Regions from separate parts of the Halothiobacillus diazotrophicus genome, predicted to be linked through region 2. Evidence: predicted binding sites of a transcription regulator. Region 2 holds the regulator's gene; the other holds the start of a gene.
The links. Region 2 encodes sigma-54, which starts transcription at its own class of promoters, with help from an activator protein. Its sites were predicted from a motif close to TGGCANGNTNCNTGCTT; they were not measured.
Positions count from the first base shown of each region.

Region 1: a site for sigma-54 is predicted at 2,067-2,083, ahead of A9404_RS08820 (TorF family putative porin). Genes of this name have one in related genera too.

Region 1 is NZ_CP016027.1:2,010,784-2,016,597, forward strand. It holds gene A9404_RS08810 (ammonium transporter) at 1-858, opposite strand, end outside; gene A9404_RS08815 (P-II family nitrogen regulator) at 871-1,209, opposite strand; gene A9404_RS08820 (TorF family putative porin) at 1,238-2,020, opposite strand; gene A9404_RS08825 (accessory factor UbiK family protein) at 2,267-2,530, shown strand; gene A9404_RS08830 (YifB family Mg chelatase-like AAA ATPase) at 2,632-4,146, shown strand; gene zapE (cell division protein ZapE) at 4,228-5,355, opposite strand; gene A9404_RS08840 (FAD assembly factor SdhE) at 5,451-5,750, opposite strand; gene A9404_RS08845 (succinate dehydrogenase iron-sulfur subunit) at 5,756-5,814, opposite strand, start outside.
Region 2 is NZ_CP016027.1:242,886-248,699, forward strand. It holds gene A9404_RS01085 (PTS sugar transporter subunit IIA) at 1-338, opposite strand, end outside; gene rapZ (RNase adapter RapZ) at 338-1,231, opposite strand; gene A9404_RS01095 (hypothetical protein) at 1,320-2,198, opposite strand; gene A9404_RS01100 (PTS sugar transporter subunit IIA) at 2,238-2,720, opposite strand; gene hpf (ribosome hibernation-promoting factor, HPF/YfiA family) at 2,887-3,177, opposite strand; gene A9404_RS01110 (RNA polymerase factor sigma-54) at 3,196-4,704, opposite strand; gene lptB (LPS export ABC transporter ATP-binding protein) at 4,912-5,646, opposite strand; gene lptA (lipopolysaccharide transport periplasmic protein LptA) at 5,661-5,814, opposite strand, start outside.

The DNA.
Region 1 (5,814 bases), 1.1 Mb from region 2:
CGGCTTGCCACGCATGATCCACTCGATACCCATCCAGGACAGGGCAGCAACGGCAGTGGCGATCTGGGTGACGGCCATGGCCATACCTGCAGTGCCATCGGCAGCCAGTTCAGAACCGGCGTTGAAGCCGAACCAGCCCACCCACAGCAGTGCGGCACCGGACATGGTGTACACCAGGTTGACCGGCGGCATGGCTTCTGTGCCATAGCCCTTACGCTTGCCCAGTACCAGAGCAGCAACCAGACCTGCAACACCGGCGTTGATGTGCACGACGGTACCGCCGGCGAAATCCTGTACGCCGTCGCCGGCAAGCCAGCCGCCACCCCAGACCATGTGGGCAATCGGTGAATACACGAGGATGGACCACAGACCCAGGAAGATCAGCAGAGCGGAGAACTTCATCCGCTCGACCAACGCACCGATGATGAGCGCGGGGGTGATGATCGCGAAGGTCATTTGGAAAGTCATGAAGACGCTTTCCGGAATCGTGCCGCTCAGGCTGTCATAACCCATACCTTTCAGGAACAGAGCACTGAGGTCGCCGACGTAGGCGCCGCTGCCCTTGAAAGCCAGGGAGTATCCGATAACCGCCCAGATCACGCTGATCAACGCAGTCGTGGCGAACGTTGCCGCAGCAACGGACAACAGGTTCTTGCGACGAACCATGCCGCCGTAGAACAGGGCCACGCCCGGGATGGTCATCAACAGGACCAGCGCGGTGGAAGTCAGCATCCATGCCGTGTTGCCAGCATCCAGCTTCGGCGTCGCATCCGCTGCGGAGGCCGCTGTCGAGAACAGCAACCCAAGAACCGTCATAATTCCCAGCCCGATGCCAGGATTCATTTTAAAATTTCTCATGTTACGTGCTCCTTAAAGCGCCTCTGGACCTGTTTCACCAGTACGAATCCGCACGGCTTCCTCGATCGGGGCAACGAAGATCTTGCCGTCGCCGATTTTGCCCGTACTGGCAGCCTTGGTAATCGCATCGATCACGGACTCAACCGTCGCGTCATCCACGACCATCTCCAGCTTGACCTTGGGCAGGAAGTCGACGACATACTCTGCACCACGATAAAGCTCGGTGTGGCCCTTTTGCCGACCGAAGCCTTTGACTTCGGTCATCGTAATCCCCTTCACGCCAACGGTAGACAGTGCTTCACGCACATCGTCGAGCTTGAAGGGTTTGATAATTGCTGTTACCAGTTTCATAAAAAACCCCTTGGATTATGAGCGTGACTTAGAAACTCTTGCTGATGCTGAACACCGCAGTCGCGCCAGCAATGTATTTGCTATTGCCTGCATTGTCAGTGAGGGTGTACAGGCTCTTCTTCGCATTCGTATCGATATAGGCGACGCTGAACGCCCAACCCGGTGCAAAGGTGTCTTTCGGCATGGTGTAGGTGAGGCCCAGCAGCCAATCGGTGTAGCTCAGACCGTTGTTACCGGCGCCACGAATTTTCTGGTGGCCGATATGACCGTCCAGGGTCAGCGCGTCGGTCAACGGGTAGTGTCCGTCCAATTGGATGTAGTTGGAACCCTTACTACCCGGTACGCCGTAGTACTTGGAGGAATCGATGTTGTACTGGGCGGTCAACCACTTATAGGTTGCAGCGATATGCCACTCGGTCGTATTGATGCCTGAAGAGCCAGAGTTCATCGGGTAGTACACGTAGATGCCGCCGATATCGAATGAGACATCGTCGTTCAGCTGGTAGGTGTAGCCGCCGAACCAGTCGGTTTCCATGCCAGCCAGATCCGGTACGCCCAATGACGCAGTGGAAATGCTCGAGCCCCAGAAACCGGCGTAGAAGCCAGCCGGCAGGCCCAGGTTGATGCCAACCTGTACGGCCGGCTTCTTGAAGGTCTGGGATAGACCACGCCAGCGGTAATCGCTGACGACTGCGGCACTACCGGACAGGCTTACAGCCGGAGCGTCCGCGGCCTGCACGGAAGGGACGGCAAAGGCGGACAGGGAAGCGACTACCGAAGAAGCGATCAAAGTCATTTTGAATTTATTCATGAACTCATTCCTCATTGTGTGATGCTACAGATTGCCCCATTGCCTTTATCAGGAACCGTGCCACATTTTTATCTTATTGTTTCGTTTGAACTATCCCTGGTGGCCCCCTATTTTTCAGCAAGATGACGTCCCGTTTTGGTGCAACGCCCAAACCCCGGGTGATCCATAATAGTGCAACCGGAACTCCTTGCAAGCACGACGATAATCCCTAAGAATCATTCTGTTGATCAGACTGAGGGAATGGGTATGTCACTTTCACACACCATCGAAGAACTCTCCCACCGGATCGAGCAATCGCTGCCCGAGGGCATTCGTCAGACCAAGGGCGAACTGGATAAAACGATTCGTCAGGCCGTCATGAACGCCTTCCAGAAAATGGAACTGGTCACCCGTGACGAATTCGACATACAAACGCAGGTACTCGCCCGCACCCGCGCAAAGCTGGAAATGCTGGAACAACGGGTTGCCGACATCGAAGCACGCCTCGATCCGCCGAAACCGGCCGAATAACACGGACGAATGAACCATGCGCCGGGATCGGCGCATTTCTTTTTTCACCGCTCGCACCGGTCCATCGGTGCACATGCTCCATCGACACAGGCAGGGATGATATGTCGATCGCCAAGGTTTTCAGCCGCGCACGCATCGGGATCGACGCACCGCTCATTACCGTCGAAGCGCATGTCAGCAATGGCTTGCCGGCCGTCACCCTGGTCGGTCTTCCTGAAACAGCCGTGCGGGAAAGCCGGGATCGCGTCCGTGCGGCCATTCTTTCCTCCGGCTTCGAGTTCCCACCCCGGCGACTGACGATCAATCTCGCACCCGCCGACCTGCCCAAGGAAGGCGCACGATTCGATCTGGCAATTGCCATCGCCATTCTAGCCGTCACCGGTCAAATCCCTCTTACCGAGGGACAGGCATTATCGACGTATGAGTTCCTGGGAGAGTTGTCGCTGGATGGCGGCCTTCGTCCGGTTACCGGCGCCCTGCCGGCGGCCATCGGTGCCCGTGATCACGAACGAACGCTCGTCATTCCGCCCAGCAGCGCCGCCGAGGTGGCGGTGATCAATGAAGTCCGAGCCCTGACGGCGTCGCACCTGACGGCCGTCGTGGCGCATCTCGCCGGACAGGAGGCGCTGGCACCCGTGCGCTCCGAGATTCGCAGCGTTCCGGATCCGGCCATCGATGGCGACCTGTCGGACGTGAAGGGGCAACCACGCGCCAAACGCGCCCTCGCGATCGCTGCGGCCGGAGCGCACAACCTCCTGCTGATCGGGCCGCCGGGTGCCGGCAAGAGCATGTTGGCTCAACGCCTGCCGGGCATCCTGCCGCCTATGACCGAGGCCGAGGCCATCGAGGCGGCCAAGATCGCCTCGGTGTCTTCGGCCGGTTTCGATCCCGCACGCTTCGGTGTTCGCGCGTTCCGCGCCCCACATCATTCGGCCTCTTCGGTGGCCCTGATCGGCGGCGGCTCGAATCCAAAACCCGGCGAAATTTCCCTGGCTCATCATGCTGTGCTGTTTCTGGATGAGTTGCCGGAGTTCGACCGCAAGGTGCTTGAAGCGCTGCGGGAGCCTCTGGAGAACGGGCACATCACGATCTCCCGGGCCGCTCAACAGGCCGAGTTTCCGGCCCGGTTCCAGCTGATCGCCGCCATGAACCCCTCGCCCCAAGGTACGGAAATCCATTCCCTGGCAGCTCAGCGCTACCGGGCAAAGCTTTCCGGCCCGCTGCTGGACCGGATCGACATGCATCTGGAAATCCCCCGGGTGTCCGCCAGCGCCCTGAGCCAGCCAGCCGACCCGGAAACCGCCGGCTCCGCGACGATTCGCGAACAGGTGGTCCGGGCGCGCGCGGCGATGCTGGACCGACAGGGCATGCCAAACGCCTTTCTGCCGCCCCGCAGTCTGTCCACCGTGGCGGCCTTGTCTACAGCGGATCAGCATTTCCTGAATCAGGCGCTGGAAAAGCTGAAGCTGTCGGGCCGGGCACGGGACCGAATTCTCAAAGTGGCCCGCACCATTGCGGACCTGGATCAGAAACCGCAGATCGACACGGCAGCCTTAAGCGAGGCCATGGGCTATCGCAATCTGGATCGCCTGTTCAACGGAACAGGGGCGACGTGACATAACCGCGCACGCCAGGCGGGCACCACGGCGAGTCCGGCAAAATATTGGGTTGCACCCATGCTGTGCAACCGCAGGCGATCACGGGACTGCGCGCTCGCCCCAGACCAGCCCCTCGACGCACGACTGCATTTCCGTGAGCCGACTCCGGACACGGCGGAATGCTCCGTCGAGCAGACCGTCATGCCCAAGGTGCTGGATCGGCACGGCCGCCGAACAGATCAGCGTCACCTCATGATCGTAAAGCGTGTCGACCAGCCACATGAATCGGCAGGCCGAATCCAAGGAGGTTTCGTCGAACTGCCGGACGCCCGACAGGAGCAGGGTATGGACCTGGCCTGCCAGCGCGATATAGTCGGCCTTGCCCAGATTTGCAGCGCACAGTTCAGCGAAATCGAACCAGGCCACGCCGTTGCGGTAACAGCGCGCCTGTAGGCTGCGCCCTGCAGACGCTTGCAGGGTGGTGCCCGCCTGCATCGACACGTCGGCGCCATCGCCGGAGTCCGTGGTCAATGCCCGAAAGAGCGCCGGGAACGCTTGCTCGCTGACCCCGAACGCACCTTCGGCACTGCCTGCGAGCCGATAGTCCTCATCGCCCGTGAAGGGAACCACGACCATGTTGGCCTTGATCAGGGCAATCGTCGGAAGGAATCGCTCACGCTGCAATCCGTTCGGATACAACCCCGCTGGCTCGGAATTGGCGGTCATGACAATGGCGACTCCCCGGGTGAACAGCTCTTGGAGCAGCCCGCGAATCAGCATCGCATCGCCAATGTCGGTAATCTGGAATTCGTCCAGACACAACAGGCGAACCTCGCGGGCAAGGTCCGCGGCAACGAGCGCGAGGGGGTTCCGTCGTCCTTTCAAGGGGGCCAGTCGTTCATGCATCGCCTGCATGAACGCATGAAAATGCAGGCGCGCCCGCCGTTCGATGGGGACGCAGTCGTAAAAGGCATCCATCAGGAAGCTCTTGCCCCGCCCGACATCGCCACAAAGATAGACGCCCTGCACCGGCATCGGCCGACGCACGCGGCGCAACCAGCGCGCGCCGGGTAATCCATCAACCACCGACGACGGCACCGACAACCGCCCCGTCATCTCCTGCAGAGCCATTAGGGCAGACCGTTGGGCGTCGTTGAGCGTGAACCCGAATTCTTCTGCCCGCGCCCGGACGCAGCATTCCAGCGACGAGGCCATCACGCCGTCCATGCGCATGCTTCCTCAAGGCCCGGTTTGCCGAGTGCCGAACGAACGGGGTAGGTCGAGGGAATGACGACGTCGTGCATGTCACACCGGCCCGCGATTCACGACACGACGCTCGCGCGCAGCCACTGCAGGACGACCGATGGCGCTGGCCCAGGGTCGGGCGTTTGATCGCGAATATCCTGCCAGAGTTCCTGATCCGCCTGGCTCAGCATCTGCTCGAACTCCTGCCACTGTGCCCGCGTCATGCGGCTGGCGTTGTCGTCCAGGAAACGCGCCAGCACCATGTCGAGCTCCAGCATGCCGCGACGGCAGTGCCAGCGGATTCGGTTCAGATCCGGTGCCCCCGCCCCGGAACAGAGCCGGGCACGGTCGATCGGGTTGTCGTGGGCGGCGGGCATGATCGTCAGACCGTCCGCTTGACCAGCAGCGACTTGATCTTGCCGATCGCCTGCGTGGGATTGA
Region 2 (5,814 bases):
GTCATCTGGGGGAGGTTCAGCTGCGGGTAGTTCATGGCGCGGACCACCATGGGCAGATTGACCCCGGAGATGACCCGGACACGGTTCTTGTCTTTTAGTCGATGGGCGATGTTGGAGGGTGTGGAGCCGTACATGTCGGTGAGGACCAGTACGCCGTCCCCTTCGTCCAGATCCGCAATACGACGACGCGCGCGGTTGAGCAGGTCGATGGGGTCGTCATCCTGATGGACGGAGAGCTCGCCGGCGGGCATGGGAATCTTTTCCAGCATGTCGGTGGCGGTTTCGAGTAACTGCTCGCCAATTTTGTTATGACAAATCAATAGGATGCCAACAGTCATTATCGCTCCGTTTCTAAATCACGATGTCGGATGAGGATATTGGGAAAGGCGGTCTTCAGATCCGTATAGAGATGCTCGACCATGTAGACCGACCGATGCTTGCCGCCGGTGCAACCGACGGAACAGGTGACGTAACTTCGATCGGTCTGCGTGATGGCGGCAAGCGTGTCGCCCAGAAATCGTGCGAGATTCGCGCGCGTTTCGTGGGTGATGGGGTGCTGCTCGAGGTATTCGATGACCTGGGTCGTCTTGCCGCCATGGGGCCTGAGATCCGGTAGCCAGTGCGGGTTGGGCAGGTGGCGGATATCGAACAGGAAGTCGCTGTCCAGCGGAATGCCGTTCTTGAAGCCGAAGGATTGCAGCAGGATCAGCGGACCGCGCCGGGCGCCTTCGAGGATCCGGTTGCGGATATCCTCACGGAACTGGTGGATGCTCGTATGGCTCGTGTCGATGATCAGGTCGGCCTGATGGCGCATCGGGGCCAGCAGTTCGGCCTCCCGCTGAATGGCTTCGAGCAGATGTTCGACCTTCGGGGAAAGCGGGTGGCGTCGTCGCGTCTCGCTGAATCGGGCAACGAGGCGCGCTTCGCTGGCTTCTAGGAAGAGACTCTGTATCTTCAGGTTTTCATAGGTTTTCCGAAGACTCTGGATTCGTGCCGGCAGGGCATTCAGTGCGGCTTCAGGCGAGCGTGCATCGATACTGATGGCGATCCCGCGCGCATTGATCTCGCCCTGCCTGAAGAGCAACAGGAGATTGTCCAGCAGTTCGGGGGGCAAGTTGTCGATGCAGTAGAAACCTGCATCCTCCAGGGCTGCCAGGGCAATAGATTTCCCGGAGCCCGATTGTCCGGTGACAATCAGTACGGTTTCGGGGATGGCGAGCATGTGTTGCATTGGCGCTAGTGTATCTGTATCCGGACCCGGTGCCGACTATTACGTCGACATTGTGCCGGATAGCGGGATCTGACCACCAGCGCGCCGCTCATTTTTCCGGGTAGGGGTGCCACTGGGCGGCATACGGCTGGCCCAGCAGGCGCTCACCGGTCGTCGATCGTTCCAGATTATGTTGACGGACCACGGTTTCGACGAAGACGGCGATGTTTCGACCCGGAGCCACGGGTAATCGGAACAATGGGAGCTCTTCACCGCAAATGCTCACCTTGCTCCGTTCGCCATGAAGCCGGGACTCGGCGCGCATCGACCGATGGTCCGCCGCATACAACTCGATGATCAGGCGGAGGTTTTTTCGCTTTTTCAGGGCGTTGTCGCCAAACAGGGCGCGGACATCGATGATCCCGAGGCCGCGGACTTCCAGATGGTCGCGGATGGTTTCCGGGCAGCTTCCCTCGATGCCCTGATTGCCGCGCACGAAGCACGGCGCGTCGTCCGCGATCAGACGGTGGCCGCGGGAAAGCAGTTCCAGGGCCAATTCGCTCTTGCCGATACCCGATTCCCCCGTGATCAGTACACCTGATCCGGCAACCTCCATGAAGACGCCATGCTGCCAATGTTGCGTGGCGCTCTGCCGATGGGTCCTGAGCCATTCGGAGATTTCGTCCACGGTCATCGTGCAGTGGAGGATGTTGGCGGCCGTACGGGCTTGCGTGGCAACCCAGGTCGGAACCTCCTCGGGGGTGATGTCGCAGAGAATCCAGATTTCGGCATAGGTCGGAACCGGATCATTACGCTCGCTCAGGGCGCGCCGTAACGGTGCGTCGATCAGGGCGATCGGTTTCGGATCGAGGGGGTTCAGGCGATCGAAGGCGGACTCTGGGTCGAAGAGACGGCGATAGACCGGGTCCCGGGTATCCGTCGGGTGTTTGGCGTCCAGAGGCTGAATGACGGGGACGGCGCGGTGCATCGGGTGGCTCAATGCGGATATCGCGACAGGAACCGACGCTTATTCGGCATCGGCGGCTGGCGGATCGTGCAGCCATTCGATGAGCAGGTTGCGCACGCGCTCGGGGCTTTGCGCCTGCATGATGGCGTCACGGTCATCCGGGCTGGACAGGTGCTCTGCCAGGGAGCCCAATACCATCAGGTGTGCTTCGGGGCATTCTTCCGGGACGATGAACCCGATAATCAGATTGACCGGCTCGTTGTCCGACGCACCGAAATCGATCCCTTCGGTCAGGCGGATCAGCGCGCCGCGCGGACGCAGCGTTTCGCTATCCCGGCCATGGGGAATCGCGATGCCATGGCCGATTGCGGTACAACCCAGCCGTTCGCGTTCGATCAGGATTTCGTAGATGTGGGTCGCGCTTTGGCCGCCCAGTTGGTCATCGGCCAGCAGGCCGGCGAGAACTTCGAGAACCCGTTTGCGGCTTTGATAGACCTCATCGATCAGAATGTGCTGCAAGGGGAACAGTTCAGCGATGTTCATGAAGCACCTGTTCGCAGGTTGGAATGCTGTGGGTGAGCGGGACGGGACCGGTAAAAATCGAGCAAGAGGATACTCCAAAAAGTCAGTCGGGGCACGCAAGTGAATGCGATACCCCGATTAATTGGCTCATGGTTGTGCGTTTATCGAGCGTAAGATCGTGTCTCGATCAGCGGTGCTCGGTCATTTTTTCCTTGTGCTTGACGATCTGGCGGTCCAGCTTGTCGACCATGGCGTCCACGGAGGCGTACATGTCCTCGGAGGATGCGTCGGCGTGGACATCGTTGCCGCTCATGTGCAGTGTGGCTTCTGCTTTCTGGATCTTCTTTTCCACCGTCAGAATGACATGAACGTTGATCACCTTGTCGAAATGTCGCTTGAGCCGCTCGAACTTGTTTTCCACATGGTCCCTGAGCGCATCGGTGATGTCGACATGATGTCCGGTGATTTCAATTTGCATGGTGAGCTCCTTTAGGCCTTAGATCAGGCGCTTTCGGTCGGTGGACGAGGCGATGCCCATCGCCTCGCGGTACTTGGCAATCGTGCGCCGAGCGACATCGATGCCTTGTTCGGTAAGCAGGTCGGCGATCTTGGCGTCCGACAAGGGCTTGCGGGGGTTTTCCTCATTCACCAGCTTCTTGATCATGGCGCGAATGGCCGTGGCCGAACATTCGCCGCCGTCGCTGGTGCCGACATGACTGGAGAAGAAGTACTTGAATTCGAAGGTGCCGCGCGGGGTCAGCATGAACTTCTGGGTGGTGACCCGACTGACCGTCGACTCGTGGAGGGAGAGTTCGTCGGCGATTTCCCGGAGGACGAGGGGCTTCATCGCCACTTCGCCCTGTTCGAGAAATTCTGTCTGATGGGCGACGATGGCCCGGGCCACGTTGAGCAGGGTTTCATTCCGGCTGCGCAGACTCTTGATGAACCAGCGCGCTTCCTGCAGATGGCTGCGGATGTAGCTGGCGTCCTCACCGCGCGAGCTGCGGTTGATCATGCGGGCATAGGTCTGGTTGACCCGAAGTTTCGGCGCGATTTCCGGGTTCAGGTCCACATGCCAGGCATTGTTCCGGAAACTGACCAGCACGTCCGGAATCAGGTAATCCGCTGCGACGGAACCGACACTGGATCCCGGTCGGGGATCGAGGCCCTGCAGAATCATCAGGGCGCCTTCAAGCGCGGTCTGATCCACGCCGAGGGCCCGTTGTGCCTGTTGGTACTCGCGCTGGGCAATGGTTTCGATGAGGTTCTGTTCGCAGATCCGCATGGCGACGTCGCGATAGGGCAGATCTTTCGGTTTGTGCTGCAGCTGCAGGCAGAGGCATTCGTTGAGATCTCGGGCGCCTACGCCAATCGGGTCGAGAGACTGGATGAGATGTAGGACGGTCGTGATGTCCTCGATCTGGAGGTTCGGCCAATCTTCGATCAGCATGGCGTGAATTTCTTCCAGGCTGTCCGCGAGGTACCCCATGTTGTCGATCGACTCGATCAGGGCGGCGGCGATGGCCGTATCGCGCTGCGTCAGATGGGTCAGGTGGATCTGACTCAGCAGATGATCCCGGAGGCTTTCGACGCCGCTGGAGGTCGTCGCGTAGGGATCGAATTCGTCGTGATTGTTTTCCGGCGCGCTGAATGAGGTGCTGCCGTCGGATTCGTAGTAGTCCTCCCACTGCGAATCCACGGTGAACGGATCCTCCGGCGTGGTTTCGTCCGTGCCCGAGAGCAGGGCTTCGCCGGCAAGCGCATTGGGGTCTTCCTGATAGTCCGAATCGACCGTCTCGCTGCCCTCGGCCAGTTCGGACGAGGGACCCTCGCCTTCAGAGAAGTCGTCAGTGTCGGCAATTTCCAGCAGCGGGTTGGTTTCGACTGCCTGCTGAATCTCCAGTGCGAGTTCCAGTGTGGAGAGCTGCAGCAATCGAATCGACTGCTGCAATTGCGGCGTCATCGAGAGGCTTTGCCCCAGGCGAAGTTCCAGGCCGGCTTTCATGACTGGGCGAGCCCGGCGTGATCTTGGGGCAAATGAATCTTGTCTGATGTTCCGTCGGCATCAGAGGTGGCTGGGTAGGGGATTGTCGATCGCAGGATTATGAACATGTGAGTTAGTTTAACTGAAAAACACGGTCCGCCAATATGGGATTGCATCTGCGCCAACGCATCGAATTGTCCCCGAGTGAATCGCCGCGAGCGGGCGTGATCAGAGGGTGAAATGCTGTCCGAGATACACCGCACGGACTTGCTCGTTGGCGAGAATCGCCTGGGGCGTGCCTTCGGCCAGGATCTGCCCATCGGAAACGATATAGGCACGCTCGCAGACGCCGAGGGTCTCGCGGACGTTGTGATCCGTGATCAAAACGGCGATGCCGCGCTCGCTCAGATGCGTGACGATCCGCTGGATGTCGATGACGGATATCGGGTCGACGCCAGCGAACGGTTCGTCCAGCAGAATGACGCTGGGGTTAGCGGCCAGTGCCCGAGCAATTTCAACCCGCCGACGTTCGCCCCCGGAAAGGGCCTGCCCGAGATTGCGACGGATGGAGCGGATATGCAGTTCGCCCAGCAGGCTTTCCAGTGTCGTCTGTCGTTGAACTGGGCTGAGATCGCGCCTCAGCTCTAGCACGCCCATGATGTTCTGCTCGACGGTGAGCTTGCGGAACACCGATGCCTCCTGCGGGAGGTAGCCGAGTCCCAGGTGGGCTCTTTCGTCCACCGGCAGCAGGGTGATGTCCTGCCCGTTCAACCAGATCTGCCCCTGATCGGCGGCAACGAGGCCGACGATCATGTAGAAACTGGTCGTCTTGCCGGCGCCGTTCGGCCCGAGAAGGCCGACGACTTCCCCCGCCTGCACTTCCAGCGAGACGCCTTGGACGACGGCACGCGCGCCGTAGTGCTTGACGAGGGACTCCACGAACAATACGGGTGGCTGCTTCATGTTCTGGTCTTGCATTACGGTTTGACGGATTGCGTCGAGGTATTTCCGGATGGTGTGTCATCCGTGGATGACGGGTTTTCCTTCTTGTTCCGCGGCTGGATGGTGACATGCACGCGGCCACCGTTATCGGGGCCTCCGGCCTGAACGACTTCATCCTTCATGTTGTAG